One region of the Arthrobacter saudimassiliensis genome, then DNA from elsewhere that is predicted to be linked to it. Evidence: riboswitches for the same ligand, from Rfam matches in the RefSeq annotation. Region 1 holds a riboswitch; the other holds the start of a gene.
The links. Region 1 has a riboswitch for S-adenosylmethionine ahead of AC5RV6_RS07095 (methionine ABC transporter ATP-binding protein). Riboswitches for the same ligand answer to the same signal wherever they lie in the genome.
Positions count from the first base shown of each region.

Region 2: another riboswitch for S-adenosylmethionine. It lies ahead of AC5RV6_RS02795 (hypothetical protein); the one in region 1 lies ahead of AC5RV6_RS07095 (methionine ABC transporter ATP-binding protein).

Region 1 covers NZ_JBNHFX010000001.1:1,495,335-1,502,248, forward strand. Annotated here, with positions in the region: gene AC5RV6_RS07075 (GNAT family N-acetyltransferase) at 1-459, opposite strand, end outside; gene AC5RV6_RS07080 (3-keto-5-aminohexanoate cleavage protein) at 540-1,301, opposite strand; gene AC5RV6_RS07085 (CoA-binding protein) at 1,484-1,900, shown strand; gene AC5RV6_RS07090 (hypothetical protein) at 1,968-2,291, shown strand; SAM riboswitch class I at 2,396-2,493, shown strand; gene AC5RV6_RS07095 (methionine ABC transporter ATP-binding protein) at 2,613-3,464, shown strand; gene AC5RV6_RS07100 (methionine ABC transporter permease) at 3,457-4,122, shown strand; gene AC5RV6_RS07105 (MetQ/NlpA family ABC transporter substrate-binding protein) at 4,257-5,189, shown strand; gene AC5RV6_RS07110 (LLM class flavin-dependent oxidoreductase) at 5,214-6,707, shown strand; gene AC5RV6_RS07115 (MetQ/NlpA family ABC transporter substrate-binding protein) at 6,713-6,914, shown strand, end outside.
Region 2 covers NZ_JBNHFX010000001.1:608,539-615,452, reverse strand. Annotated here, with positions in the region: gene AC5RV6_RS02815 (3-hydroxyacyl-CoA dehydrogenase family protein) at 1-413, shown strand, start outside; gene AC5RV6_RS02810 (hypothetical protein) at 608-1,402, shown strand; gene AC5RV6_RS02805 (GyrI-like domain-containing protein) at 1,467-1,925, opposite strand; gene AC5RV6_RS02800 (tyrosine-protein phosphatase) at 2,022-2,840, shown strand; gene AC5RV6_RS02795 (hypothetical protein) at 2,777-3,163, opposite strand; SAM riboswitch class IV at 3,244-3,371, opposite strand; gene AC5RV6_RS02790 (SGNH/GDSL hydrolase family protein) at 3,479-4,432, opposite strand; gene paaZ (phenylacetic acid degradation bifunctional protein PaaZ) at 4,680-6,773, shown strand.

The DNA of each region.
Region 1 (6,914 bases):
CGCCAGGGCGGTCTTCTGCGAGCCGAGGTTATCTGCCGTGGTGCGGGCCACCACCGGCAGCTCGGGCAGGTGCAGCCGGGCCTGCCGGACCGCCGCCGCGGCGCCCTCGGTGGCGTAGCCGCGGCCCCAGGCGGACGGGTCGTAGCGGTAGTACAGGTTCAGCGCCGGCTGCCCGGCGACGTCGAGCAGCCGCACCCCGGTGAACCCGATGAGCTCCTCGGGCCGCCCGGCCAGGGCCACCGTCCAGTAGCCGAAGCCTTCGGCCCGCCAGTGGCGCAGAAACGCCCGGAACGTCCGTTCCGCGGCGGCTTCGGTGACCGCGCCGGGATTGTGGGCGTTGGTGCGCGGATCGGCGTGCAGCCGGACCGCGGCGGCACGGTCGCCCTCCTCGGGCCGGCGCAGCAGCAGCCGCTCGGTCTCCAGGGGCGTCCAGAAGGTGGGGTCCTGCTTCCAGGTCATGGGGGCAGCCTAGCCGCGGGCACCCCCATTCCGGTTTCGGCTCCGGAGGGCAGCGTTCCCGGGGCTGTCGGCTGCAGGGATCAGTGATCGGGCCGGGGCCCACGGGCCACCCGGAGGGCCGCCGCGACCAGGTCCGCGCTGTCGGCTGCGGGCGTGCCGTCCGGCAGCACCAGGGTGTCCTCCAGCCCGATCCGGACGTCGAGGCCCCGCTGCCGGGCAAACCGCAGCACCGGCCAGGCCGTGGCGCCTTCCCCGTGCAGCAGGACCGGCAGCTCCGTCGGGCCCAGCGCCTCCAGCAGCTGCTTCGCCGAGGCGACGCCGGCGTCGTCGGGCGGGGAACCGGAACGGTTATGACCGCTCCCCGGCTGCTCATCCTGGACCTCCAGCAGCACGCGCAGGCACCGGTCCTGGAGCGCGGAGTGCTGCCAGGTGGCGACGGCGGCCGGCGTCCAGAGCCCGGCTTCGACGCCGATCCCGCGTCCGAGCAGCGCCGCGGCCACCTCCTCGGCGCCGTCCTCGTGCCAGTTCACCGACGCGAAATCCGGCAGCACCGTCCAGCTGCTGATCAGCCGCACCCGGGTGGCAGGGTCCGGTTCGGCCCATGCGCCGGTGGTGACGCCAACGGGCAGCCCCGGTGCCAGGGCTCGGACGGCGGTGACCGCCGCGGCATGCAGCAGCGGGTCGAAGGTGTCCCGGGCCGCAGCGTCCTTGACGTGCAGGTGTACGGCTTCGGCGCCCGCGGCTGCGGCGGCCGCTGCGGCTTCGGCCAGCTGCTCTGCCGTGACCGGCAGGGCAGGATGCTCATCGGGCAGCCGCGGCCCGTTCAGGCAGGCCTTGAGCATGGCTCCTCCTTGGAAATCGCAGCGGGCGGCGAGCGGGAAGACTGGAGCCCCGGCGGGCCCGGTCCGTGCCGGACAGTGTGCACGACAGCGGGCGGAGACGCGAAACGACACGCTCCAGTAGGCTGGGGCGAACCACGGCACCCCCGTGCAGGAACCATCTGCACCCGAGGCAAGGAGACCCCATGGCTCACGTGAATGACCCCGAAACCGTTGGACGACTGCTCACCACCAAGGGCCGCTGGGCCGTCGTCGGGCTGTCCAACAATCCGATGCGCACCGCCGTCGGAGTCTCGCGGTTCGTGCGGGACCGGCTCGGCATGGAGATCGTCCCCGTGAACCTCAAGGGCGAGGACTTCGACGGCGAAAAGGGCTACCGCACGCTGGCCGAGGTTCCGGGGCAGATCGACGTGGTGGACTGCTTCGTCAACTCGTCCAAGGTCGGCGCCGTGGTGGATCAGGCCATCGAGATCGGCGCGAAGGCCGTCTGGCTGCAGCTGGGCGTGATCGACGAGGCCGCCGCACAGCGGGCCGCCGACGCCGGCCTCGACGTCGTGATGGACACCTGCCCGGTGATCGAAGCGCCGCAGTTCGGGCGCTGACCCGCAGCCGCGGCCCGGCACGCACCGCAGTACAGGACCCATCCGTTCCCCGAGCAAGGAGATGAGCATGACCGAGAGCCCTAGCGACAACCTGGCCGGTTCCCCCAACGAGTTCAACGACGCCGTCACCCGCAAAATGACGGCCGACGCCGAAAAGGCGCGCCAGCAGGCCAAGCGGGACGAGGCCAAGGAGACGTCAGAGGACGCGGACGCCGGCGAAGGCACGGAGGACGCCGCCGGCAGCCAACTGGTGGATGAGAAGGCCGACCCGGCGGAGAACGCCGGTGACGCCGCCGTCGCCGAAGGCAACACCGGCGAGGACCGCGAGGAGCAGCCGGCGCTGGAAACCGACGAGAACAGCCCGGCGGAGGAAGCCGAACCCTCTTCGTAGGAACGGCCAGAGTAGATGTGACCCACGTCATGTGGCGGAATGTGTCGCCGCTGCACGGGCGGTCCTTGCGCATGTGCCTCCATTGCGGCAAGGATGGGTCCCGTTAACCATCCCGAGCGGCTGAGAGACCTGGCTCGCTGACGCCGCAGCAACCCCTTCACCGGCCGGTGAAGCACGGTGCTAATGCCAGGACCGATGGAGAAGGCAGCAGACTGCACCGCCTTTCCCGGCCCTGCCCGGCGCTGCCCTGCGCCCCCCGGGCCGGTTCCGGCAGTGCACGCACGCATACCTTCCTTCGGGCATGACGCCTAGGAGGATCACATGATCGAGACCTACCCGCCCCCCGCCGCAGCCGGAGGCAGCACCATCCGGCTGGAGGACGTGGGCACCACCTTCACCGTGGCCGGCGGCAGCTTCACCGCCGTCGACGACGTCAGCCTCACCATTCCCGGCGGCAGCATCCAGGGCATCATCGGCTTCTCCGGAGCCGGAAAATCCACGCTGCTGCGCAACATCAACCTGCTGGAACGCCCGACGTCGGGCCGGGTCTGGGTGGACGGCGAGGAGCTGACCGCGCTGGACGACCGGGCGCTGCGCCGCCGCCGGCACGGCATCGGCATGATCTTCCAGCACTTCAACCTGCTGAACAACCTGACCGCGGCGCAGAACGTGGAGGTGTCGCTGAAGTTCGCCGGCGTCCCGGGACCGGAACGGCGCCGCCGCGCCGCGGAGGCGCTCGACGTCGTCGACCTCGCCGACAAGGCCGGCACCTATCCGGCCAAGCTCTCCGGCGGGCAGAAGCAGCGGGTCGCCATTGCCCGCGCCCTGGCCACCAACCCGAAGGTGCTGCTCTGCGACGAGCCGACCTCCGCCGTCGACCCGCGCACCACCGCCTCCGTGCTGCAGTACCTGACCGACGTGAACCGGGAGTTCGGGATCACCGTGGTGCTGGTGACCCATGAAATGAACGTGGTCAAGGCGATCGCGGACAACGTGGCGGTGATGGAGGCCGGCCGCGTCGTGGAGCAGTTCGACCTCACCGAACTGGCCCGGCCCGGCTTCGCCCCGGCGACGGCGATCGGCCGGTACCTGGTTTCCGACGACGTCGAGCTGGACCGGCCCAAGGTCCGCGCCGCCGCTCCCGCAGCCACCCAGGCGGTGGCCGGTGTTTGAGCGCATCCTCGAAGTCTGGCCGGAACTGCTCGCCGCCCTCGGCGAGACCGGCACCATGCTGCTGGTCTCCATTCCGCTCGCCGTGCTGCTCGGCACCCCGCTGGGGGTGCTGCTGTACGCGATCGGGCCCAACGGGCTGGGGCACAAACCCAAGCTGCACCGGATCCTGGACTCGGCCGTGAACCTGGTCCGCTCGTTCCCGTTCCTGATCCTGCTGATCGCGATCATCCCGTTCACCCGGCTGGTCGTGGGCACCACCATCGGCACCGCTGCGGTGATCGTGCCGCTGACCATCAACGCGATCCCGTACTTCGCCCGCTTCGCCGAACAGAACATCACCCAGCTCGGCGGCGGCGTGGTCGAGGCGGCCCGCTCCATGGGCGCCACCCGCGGCCAGATCGTCCGGGACGTCCTGCTGGTGGAGGCGAAACCGGCGCTGATCGGCTCCATCACGATCATGACGGTCAGCTTCATCTCCTACTCGGCCATGGCCGGGCTGGTGGGCGGCGGCGGGATCGGCGACTTCGCCATCCGCTACGGCTACTACCGCTACGAGACCGGGCTGATGGTCACCGCGATCGTGCTGATGATCGTGCTGGTCCAGGCGGTCCAGCTCACCGGATCCCTGCTGGCCCGCCGCGCCGACAAACGCATCTAGCCCACCCCGGGCCACACCTCCGCTTTCCGGGCCCATCCCGACGGCGGCGCCTGACGCAGCAACCCGACGGCGCCGCCCCGGGGCCGGCCCGCATCCGCCCCGCACATTTCCGCATTCTTCCCGAAGAGGACATCTTGTACTTCACCACACCCAAAAACAGCTCCACCGTGCCCGGAGCCAGCCGCCGCACCCTGCTCAAGTACCTCGCCGCGGCCGGCGCCGCAGGAGCGGCCGCACCGCTGCTCGCCTCCTGCGGCCTGGGCGGCGCCTCCGCCGGGAACAGCCGCACCATCCGGCTGATCTCCTCGCAGGTGAAGGTCTACGAGGAGCCGGTGACGATCGCGGCCCGGCTGCTCAAGGACGCAGGGTGGGAGCTGCAGACCACCTTCGTCAACGACATCAACCAGCCCAACATCGCCGTCGCGAACGGTGAGGCGGACGCCAACTGCTTCCAGCACATGGCCTACCTCGCCCAGTTCAACCGGGACCAGGGGCTGGACCTGGTGCCGCTGTTCTACATCCGTAACTCCCCGGCGGTGCTCTACTCCTACAGGCACAAGGCCGTCAGCGACCTGCCCGACGGCGCCACCGTCAGCATCCCGGTGGACACGGCCAACAACGGCCGCGCCCTGTTCATGCTCCGCGCCCACGGGCTGCTGGAACTGGCCGACGGCGTCGCCGTGGTCACCGCCTCGCAGCAGGACATCACCGCCAACCCGCGGAACCTGAAGTTCGTGGAGGTGGACCAGCTTTCGCTCAGCCAGACCCTGGAAGACGTGGACGCCGGGTTCATGTTCCAATCCACCGCGGTGGACGCCGGCATCCACGAAAAGGCGACGGTGGTGGCCGAGGAGCAGGAGGACGACGAAATCCCGTACCGCTCCATCTTCGCCGGCAGCCGGGACTTCGCCGGCTCCGAAGCCGCGAACGCGCTGCGCATCGCCGTCCAGAGCGACGAGGTCCGGAAGTTCTTCACCGGCTACCAGGACGGCTTCTTCCAGCTGCCCTGGGGCGAGGATCCGCTGCCCGCCTTCGAACAGCTCTCCGCCTCCGTCACCGCAGCCTGACCCGTGCCTACCCGAAAGGACCTTATGAGCACCCCAAGCCCCCGCTTTCCGCAGGGCCGGCCCCGCCTGCTGCTGAACGCGTTCCTCATGAACACCCCCAGCCACATCCGCGGCGGGCAGTGGCGCCACCCCGACGCCGAACAGCACCGCTACACCGAGCTCGCCTTCTGGACCGGGCTGGCGCAGCAGCTGGAGGAGGCAAAGTTCGACGCCCTGTTCCTTGCCGACGTCGCCGGGCTCTACGGAGATCACGACGGCGGGTGGGCCTCGCACGTGCGCCGCGGCCTGCAGGTGCCGGCCAACGATCCGCTGATCCTGCTGTCCGCCCTGGCCGGCGCCACCAGCGACATCGGGCTGGCCGCGACGTCGTCGGTGGTGCAGTCCCATCCGTTCCAGTTCGCCCGGCAGGTCTCCACCCTGGACCACCTCAGCGGTGGCCGGATCGGCTGGAACATCGTCACTTCGGTGCTGGAGAACACGCACCGCAACTTCGGCGGCGACGGCCTGGCCGCGCACGCGGACCGGTACGACTGGGCGGACGAATACGTCGAGGCCGTCTACAAGCTCTGGGAAGGGTCCTGGGACGACGGCGCGGTGCTCGCCGACAAGGCGGCCGGCGTGTACGCCGACCCGGAGAAGGTGCACAAGATCCATCACCGCGGCGACCGGTACTCCATTGAGGGACCGCATCTGGTCGCCCCGTCGCCGCAGCGCACCCCGTTCCTGTTCCAGGCGGGCAGTTCCGGGCGCGGGCAGCGGTTCGCCGCAGCCAACGCCGAGGCGACGTTCATCTTCGCGCCCAACCCGGAGCACGCCGCGACGGTGGCCGCCGGGGTACGGCTGCATGCCGCCGACGCCGGGCGGCTGCCGGAGGACGTCCTGGTGTTCACCGGGCTGTCCTTCGTCGTCGGCGGCACCGAGGAGGAGGCACAGCGGAAGAAGCAGGACCTGGACGCCTACCTGGACCTGGACGCCGTCGTCGCGCACATCGGCGGCGGGCTCGGCGTCGACTTCGGCGGGCTTCCCCTGGACACCCCCATCGGGGACATCACCACCGAAGGCGGCCGCGGGGTGCTGGAGGCCATCATCGCCTCCACCCCCGGCCGCAACCCCACCCTGGCCGACGTCGCCCGGTACCGCACCGAGGCGCAGCAGATCGTCGGCACCCCGGAACAGATCGGCGACGAACTTGAACGCTGGCAGGACGCCGGCGTGGACGGCATCAACATCATCAATTCCCTCCTGCCCGGCTCCTACACCGACTTCATTGACGGTGTCCTGCCGGAACTGCGCCGTCGCGGCCTCGCCCAGACCGGGTACGCCGAAGGAACGCTGCGGGAGAAGGTCTTCGGACGCAGCGCCGCCTACCCCGGTGCGCATCTGAACGACCGGCACCCCGCCGCCCGCTGGCGCGGTGCCTTCCAGGGTTCCTCCGCGGCCGCCGAAACCCGGCGCGCCGCGGAGGGCCCCGTCCCTGCCCTTGCCCCCGTTCCCGTTTCCGCCGACTCCCAGGACTGATTCCCATGCCCCCTATCCCACGGCCCTCCCTGCAGCGGCGGGACTTCCTGCGCTTCAGCCTCATCGGCGCCGGCGCCGCCGCGCTGACCGCAGCCACGGGCTGCGGGCTCGGCTCCGCCGCCGCCGACGAGAAGCGGATCCGCCTGATCGTCACCGAATCCGCGCCCTACCAGGAGCCGACCAAGATCGCGCAGAAACTGCTCGCCG
Region 2 (6,914 bases), 890 kb from region 1:
CCGCCTCCACCCTGATCGAAGTGGTCCTGGCCCGGCAGACGTCCGAGGAGCTGGCCGCCCTGGCTCCGGCCTGGGTCACGGACCTGGGCAAGACCCCCGTGGTCGTCAATGACGCCCCCGGCTTCGCCAGCTCCCGGCTCGGCGTCGCCATCTCCCTGGAGGCGATGCGGATGGTCGAGGAGGGCGTGGCGTCCGCCGAGGACATCGACAACGCCATGGTGCTGGGCTACAAGCACCCCACGGGCCCGTTGAAGACCACCGACATCGTGGGCCTGGACGTGCGCCTGGGCATCAGCGAGTACCTCGCCTCCACGCTCGGCCCGCGGTTCGAGCCCCCGCAGATCCTGCGGGACAAGGTGGCCCGCGGCGAACTGGGCCGCAAGTCCGGCAAGGGCTTCTACGACTGGAGCTGACCCTCAACCGGCATCGGCAGCCCGTTCCCGTTTTCGGGGGCGGGCTGCCTGCATCCGGAGAATTCGCGGAGATAGCGAATGCCTATCTGCGGATTTGACTTCAATCTTCGCCCCGGGTTGACTACTCGCCTTAGGCCGCTGCCGGGAATGCCTGAAAGCGGATACTTATGACAATGGGGGTCAGCATGCCGCGTATGTCCAGGATCATTAAGCCCGGAATGGTTGCCGGTGCCGCAGCCGTCCTCCTTCTCGTCTCCGGCTGTTCAGGTGAAAGCGAGGCTGACGCCCAGAGCCCCGCAGCGTCCCCAACCACAGTGATTGTGGACGGGGTGGAGTACGGGCCGACGATCGACGGCATGCCCACCCTGAAGGAGCTGGCCTCCGACGAGCGGGGAGAGTGGCGCAAGACAACCATCCTGCCGGATGATCCTGCCTTCACGTTCGAACCCTCGGTCATCACCGAGGCGGCAGGCTCGGTCTGGAGCGAGGCGGACATCAAGGAAGCCCAGCGCCTCGCCGTTGAAATGGCGGTCGACATGATTGACACCGCAGCCAACGGCGCCCCGGGCGACAGCCAGGCCAGGGTCGACTGGTGGGAGCTGAACATGGACAAGTTCGACCCGGTCTGGCAGCAGGAGATTTACAACAGCCTGATTTCCGATGACCCGAACCTCGCCGTCGTGTTCAAGGGCACCCACCGGGAAGCCAGTGATACATCGGACGGCTACGGCCTCGTCTACGGCGAGGGCGAGGTCCATATCAAGGACCGCGCCATCGAGACGACCGCAATCGACGCCGGCCCCATCGGAGATGAGAACGGCATTTCCGTCGCCTTGGATATTGATTACGTCAACGTCGCCGAGGTAAACGGCAAAAAGACCGACGAGGAAGTGGAAGGAAAGCTGATCTACCATTTCACGAAGAGCGAGGACGGTCAGCTTCGCATCTCCGGCGTGCAGCCTGAATTCAGGTACCAGATCCTTAACTAGCAAGGCCACCAACAGTTTCCCGCGTTTGTCGGCGTCCGGCCGGCCACCGCGGGAAACTGTCGTTTCAGGGCCGGATGACGGGCTGCTGCAGCTCAGTCACCCAGTCACTCTGATCATCGGAGACCGCGCGTAGGTAGAGCTCCCGGCAGGGCCCGGACGGAACGAATCCCCTGGCGATGATCTCCGTGTGCAGGGCCTGCCAGCTTTCGCCGATACGCTCCATGGAGCCCAGATGGACGCCGCATACCGCGGCGGCGACGCGGGGCAGTCCCACCGTCTCGACGCCGTCGGGCGCCGTCCCGGCGTGCTCGTAGCCGGCGGTCACACGCAACCCTGCCTCGCCTGCCTCGTACACTGCCACCGGCGTCGCCAGCGACGCTCCGGCCCGGGCCAGTTCGGCAGCCACACTGTCGAACAGCGGGCCGACGACGCCGGCGATCTCGGGCTGCTCCGACACGACGGCCGTGCGGGCAGCCAGCCGGAGGGCAGGGAGGGGCTTTTCGATGATTTCAATCGGGGACATCCGGTTCTCCTTCTCGATTCGGTGGAGCCGCCGGTCATCCGGCGGTGGCGGAGACCGCGCGGAGGCTCCCTGCCCGCCCGAGGCTACGCTGGATGCATGGAAGCCGACAGCCGGAGCAGGCACTGGGACGGAGCCGTCAACGCCCGGGACCTGGGCGGGCTGCCCGTGGCAGGCGGACGCCGGGTCCGGCCGGGCCGCCTGATCCGGATGGGGCGCGCGGAGTGGCTGACCGAACAGGGCTGGCGCCAGGCCTGGGATGACGGGGTCCGCACCGTGATCGACCTGCGAAATGTCCAGGAGCAGGGCCGCAGGGACAGCGACCCTGACGTGCCCGACGCCGTCCAGGCCCGCTTCCGGCGGCTGTCCCTGCCGATTCAGGACTGGCAGGATCCCGACTTCACCGCGCTCACCGGCCCTTACATGGATTCGCCCAGGTTCTACCGCGAGAACCTGCGCCGCTGGCCGCAGCGCCTGGCCGCCGTTATGGAGGCGATCGCTGATGCGCCCGACGGCGGAGTCGTCTTCCACTGTTCCGCCGGCAGGGACCGCACCGGGCTGGTCGCCATGCTGCTGCTGCAGCTGGCCGGCGCGGCCCCGGAGACCATCGCCGCCGACTATGTCCAGGGCCTGTGCGGCATCAACGCCCACCACGCCCGGCAGCGTACGCCGCGGGAACGGCCGCTGACCCCGGCCGAGCTGCATGACCGCGCGGAGGCGGAACGGGCGGCGCTGCTCACGGCGCTGGAGGGATTCGATACCGAGGGCTACCTGCGCAGCGCAGGTGCGCGGCCGGAGGTGCCGGACCTGCTGCGGGCCCGGATGCTCGATCCGAATGGCCGCTCACTGACCGGTCACTCACTCGACGCCACCTGGTCCTCAGCGGATCGGCTGAGGCCCGGGCGCAGGCAGGGATGAACCCGGTCCAGCCGGGCCAAGTAGAAAAAAGAGCTCCCGGTGGGTCCCAGGAAACCGCCCGGAACCATCAGCGTGGAATACCGCGGGCACCACTGCGGAGGGGCGACGGCGATCTTCAGCGCCGCGGCCAGCGCCGGCACGTCGTGGAACCAGAACAGCTGCTGCTGCCCCTCGCGAATCAGATGGATGAGCTGCAGGTCGGCATCCACATGGATCTCGACGTCCACCCAGTAGTCCAGTTCGGCCATCCGGCGGTGGTGGATCCAGTGGACGCGGTGGCCGGGCGTGTAGCTGCGGCAGCGGGACGTGGTATCGGTGCCCAAGAAAGTTCCCCTTCGGGTTGTCCTTGCCTGCGCCGGATGCCGCTGCCCCCCCGCCGTACCGGAACCCTGGAGGTGCCGCAGGCGGACGGCCTGCGGCGAATGCAGGCCGCTTCGTCATCCGAACCACCCGCCGAACAAGGGGGTTGGTGTGTGGCAGGTCGGAGCCTTCCCTCGGCGCCGGGCGCGTCGGGTGCCACATCTCGTGAAGCTGGATTTACTGTAGCGCAGGGCTCGGACACCGGGGAAGCGCCGGTCCTGTCCGGCGCGGCCCGGTCCGTCCCCGCGCCGCAGCTTCCGACGGGTTCTCCTGCGGGCTCAACGGCAGCCGGGCCGCCCGCGGCGGTCGTCGAATGAGGCGTCGGCGAGGATGGCCGGCAGGTAGCCCTGTTCGTAGCCGGCGGCGTTCGGGTGCAGGTCGAACGGCCCGCCTTCGAGCCGGATCCAGGGGTCCGGCGAGCCGATGCCGTGCCCGGCGAACTCGTCCACCACGTCCACGAACACCGCGTCCTCAGGCAGCTGTGCCGAGATGACGGCGTTCAGCTCGTCGGTGCCGGCGTTGAACAGCTCCTGGGCGGGTACGCTCAGCGCGCCGGGGACGGCGGCCTCGAAGAGGTGGGGATACCCGGTCACCACGAGTTCGGCCCGCGGGGCTGCGTCCCGGATCCGCTGCAGCGAGGCGGCGATGCCCGGAGCAAGGACGGTCCGGGCATACGCCTGGGCCTGGGCAATGGCCGGGGCGCAGGTGGCCGGCAGTCCGGGGCCGGCACACGCGGCAACGACGTCACCGAAGCGGACGTCGTTGCCGCCGATGGTCACGGTGACCAGATCGGTGCCGCGGTGCAGCAGTCCCTGGGCCAGCACGGTGTCAATCTGCTGCGGCAGGTCCACGGGCCCGGCCGGCGGGGCGGGATCGGTGGTCAGCGCCGTCGCTCCGGCGCAGGTGGCGTCGGCCTGCAGATCCACCCGGCGCAGGGCATCCAGCAGGGCCGGGTAGCCGAAGGCGGTTCGGCCGCATTCCCGGACGTCGTCGCTGCCGCCGTAGCCGGAGGCATAGGAATCGCCGAGGGCCACATAGTCGACGGTGCGGCCGCGCGGGTGGCGCCCGCCGTCATCGCCCCTGCCTCCGTGCCAGGTGACCGTGGCCTCTGCTGCCGGAACAGCCCCCGCTGCCGGAACAGCCCCCGCTGCCGGAGCAACTCCGGCAGCCAGGGCCAGGAGGACAGCGGCGCCGGCAGAACGGCGCAATGCGCGGAGGATACGGGATGCCATGGGAGCCTCCAGGCGAAAGGGTGGAGCAGCTGAGGGAGGATCAAGGCTAGTGCGCAGCCGGGCCGCTGTCAGCCGGGGAGGCCCGAAACCGGGCGGTGAACGGTCGACGCAGTGGTGTGCACCACGGACGATTGCGGTACGCTGGAGTTTATTACCGACCGTCCGGTCAGTTATCTGTGCACGGGGATGGCCCCGCTGCCGCATCCAAGGCCGGAATCCCGTCCCGTTCCGAAAGGGCCCGTCAAAGATGACCGCAACAGCCGTTGACGTGCAGATCGTTCCCAGTTTCGTCCAGGACGCCTGGTGGACCCCCGAGCGCAGCCAGGTCTCCGCTCCCGCCGAAGTCCGGGACGCCAGCACCGGCGAGACCCTCGCCCTGGTCAGCTCCGAAGGCCTCGACCTGGCCGCCGCCGTCGAGCATGCGCGGACCGTGGGCCAGCGCGAACTTGGCGCCCTGACCTTCCACCAGCGCGCCCTCAAGCTCAAGGAGCTGGCGCAGTACCTGAACTCCCGCAAGGCCGAGCTGTACGAGATCTCCGCCCGCACCGGCGCGACCAAGGGCGACTCCATGGTGGACATCGACGGCGGCATCGGCGTCCTGTTCACCTTCAGCTCCAAGGGCCGCCGCGAGCTGCCCAACTCCACGGTGATCATCGACGGCGCCATCGAGCAGCTGTCCAAGGACGGCTCCTTCATCGGCGAGCACATCTACACCCGCATTCCCGGCGTCACGGTGCAGATCAACGCCTTCAACTTCCCGGTCTGGGGCATGCTCGAAAAGCTCGCCCCCGCGTTCATCGCCGGCGTGCCGACCATCGTCAAGCCGGCCACCCCCACCGGATACCTGGCGGCCGAAGCGGTGAAGATGATCACCGAATCCGGCATCCTGCCCGCCGGCTCGCTGCAGCTGATCTCCGGGTCCGCCCGCGACCTGCTCGACCACCTCGACTACCGGGACATGGTCTCCTTCACCGGTTCCGCCTCCACCGCCAACCGCCTGAAGTCCCACGTCAACGTGGTGGAGGGCGGGGTCCGCTTTACCTGCGAGACCGACTCCCTGAACGCCGCGATCCTGGGGCCCGACGCCGCGCCCGGCACCCCCGAGTTCGACGCGTTCGTGAAGTCCCTGGTCACTGAGATCACGGTCAAGGCGGGCCAGAAGTGCACTGCGATCCGCCGCGCCATCGTGCCCGCTGACCGGGTGAACGACGTCGTCTCGGCTGCCGCCGCCCGGATCGAGGAGCGCATCGTCCTCGGTGATCCCCGCGGCGAGGGTGTCACCATGGGCGCTCTGGCTTCCGTGGAGCAGCTCGACGGCGTGCGCGAGTCCGTGAACCGGCTGCTCGGCGGCGGAGCGCAGATCGCCTACGGCTCGCTGGAGGCGCCCGACGTCGTCCATGCCGACGGCAGCCGCGGCCCGGCCGACGACGGCGCCTTCCTGGCGCCCGTCCTGCTGACCTGGGACAACCGTGAGGCCGAGGAGCTGCACTCCGTGGAAGCCTTCGGCCCTGTGGCCTCCGTGGTGGGCTACACGGATCTGGCCGACGCCGTCCGCCTGGCCGCCATGGGCTCCGGCTCCCTGGCCGCCACGGTGTGCACCAACGACCCCGACACCGCCCGCGAGCTGCTCACCGGAATCGCCGCGCATCACGGCCGCGTGCTGCTGCTGAACCGCGAAGACGCCCGGACCTCCACCGGCCACGGCTCGCCCGTGCCGCACCTGGTCCACGGCGGTCCCGGCCGCGCCGGCGGCGGCGAGGAGCTGGGCGGCATCCGCTCGGTGCTGCACCACATGCAGCGCACCGCCGTCCAGGGCTCGCCCAACATGCTCACCGCCGTCACCGGCGTCTGGCACACCGGCGCCGACCGGACCTTCGACGACGTGCACCCCTTCCGCAAGGATCTGGCCACGCTGAAGATCGGCGACGCCGTGCGCTCGGATCTGCGCGAGGTGACCCTGGAGGACATCACCGCCTTCGCCAACAGCACCGGCGACACCTTCTACGCCCACACCAACCAGGAAGCAGCCGAGGCCAACCCGTTCTTCCCGGGCATCGTGGCGCACGGCTACCTGCTGCTCTCCTGGGGTGCCGGACTGTTCGTGGAGCCGGCTCCGGGACCGGTGCTGGCCAACTACGGCCTGGAGAACCTGCGCTTCATCACTCCGGTCGCGGCCGGTGACTCCATCCGCGTCACCCTGACCGCCAAGAAGATCACTCCGCGCGAGACTGATGAATACGGCGAGGTGGCCTGGGATGCGGTGCTGACCAACCAGAACGACGAGATCGTGGCCACCTACGACGTCCTCACCCTGGTCGAGAAGCAGCGCGCCGACGGCTGATCAGCCGCAACACTGCAGGCAACGGCGAAGGCCGGCGGGCCCCTGGGGGCCGCCGGCCTTTGCCGTTAAGCGGTCGAATCATGAACTGCTTGCGCTGGTCATTCTCGCCGGATGCCCTCGCCGGCTGCGCCGGTGCGTCGC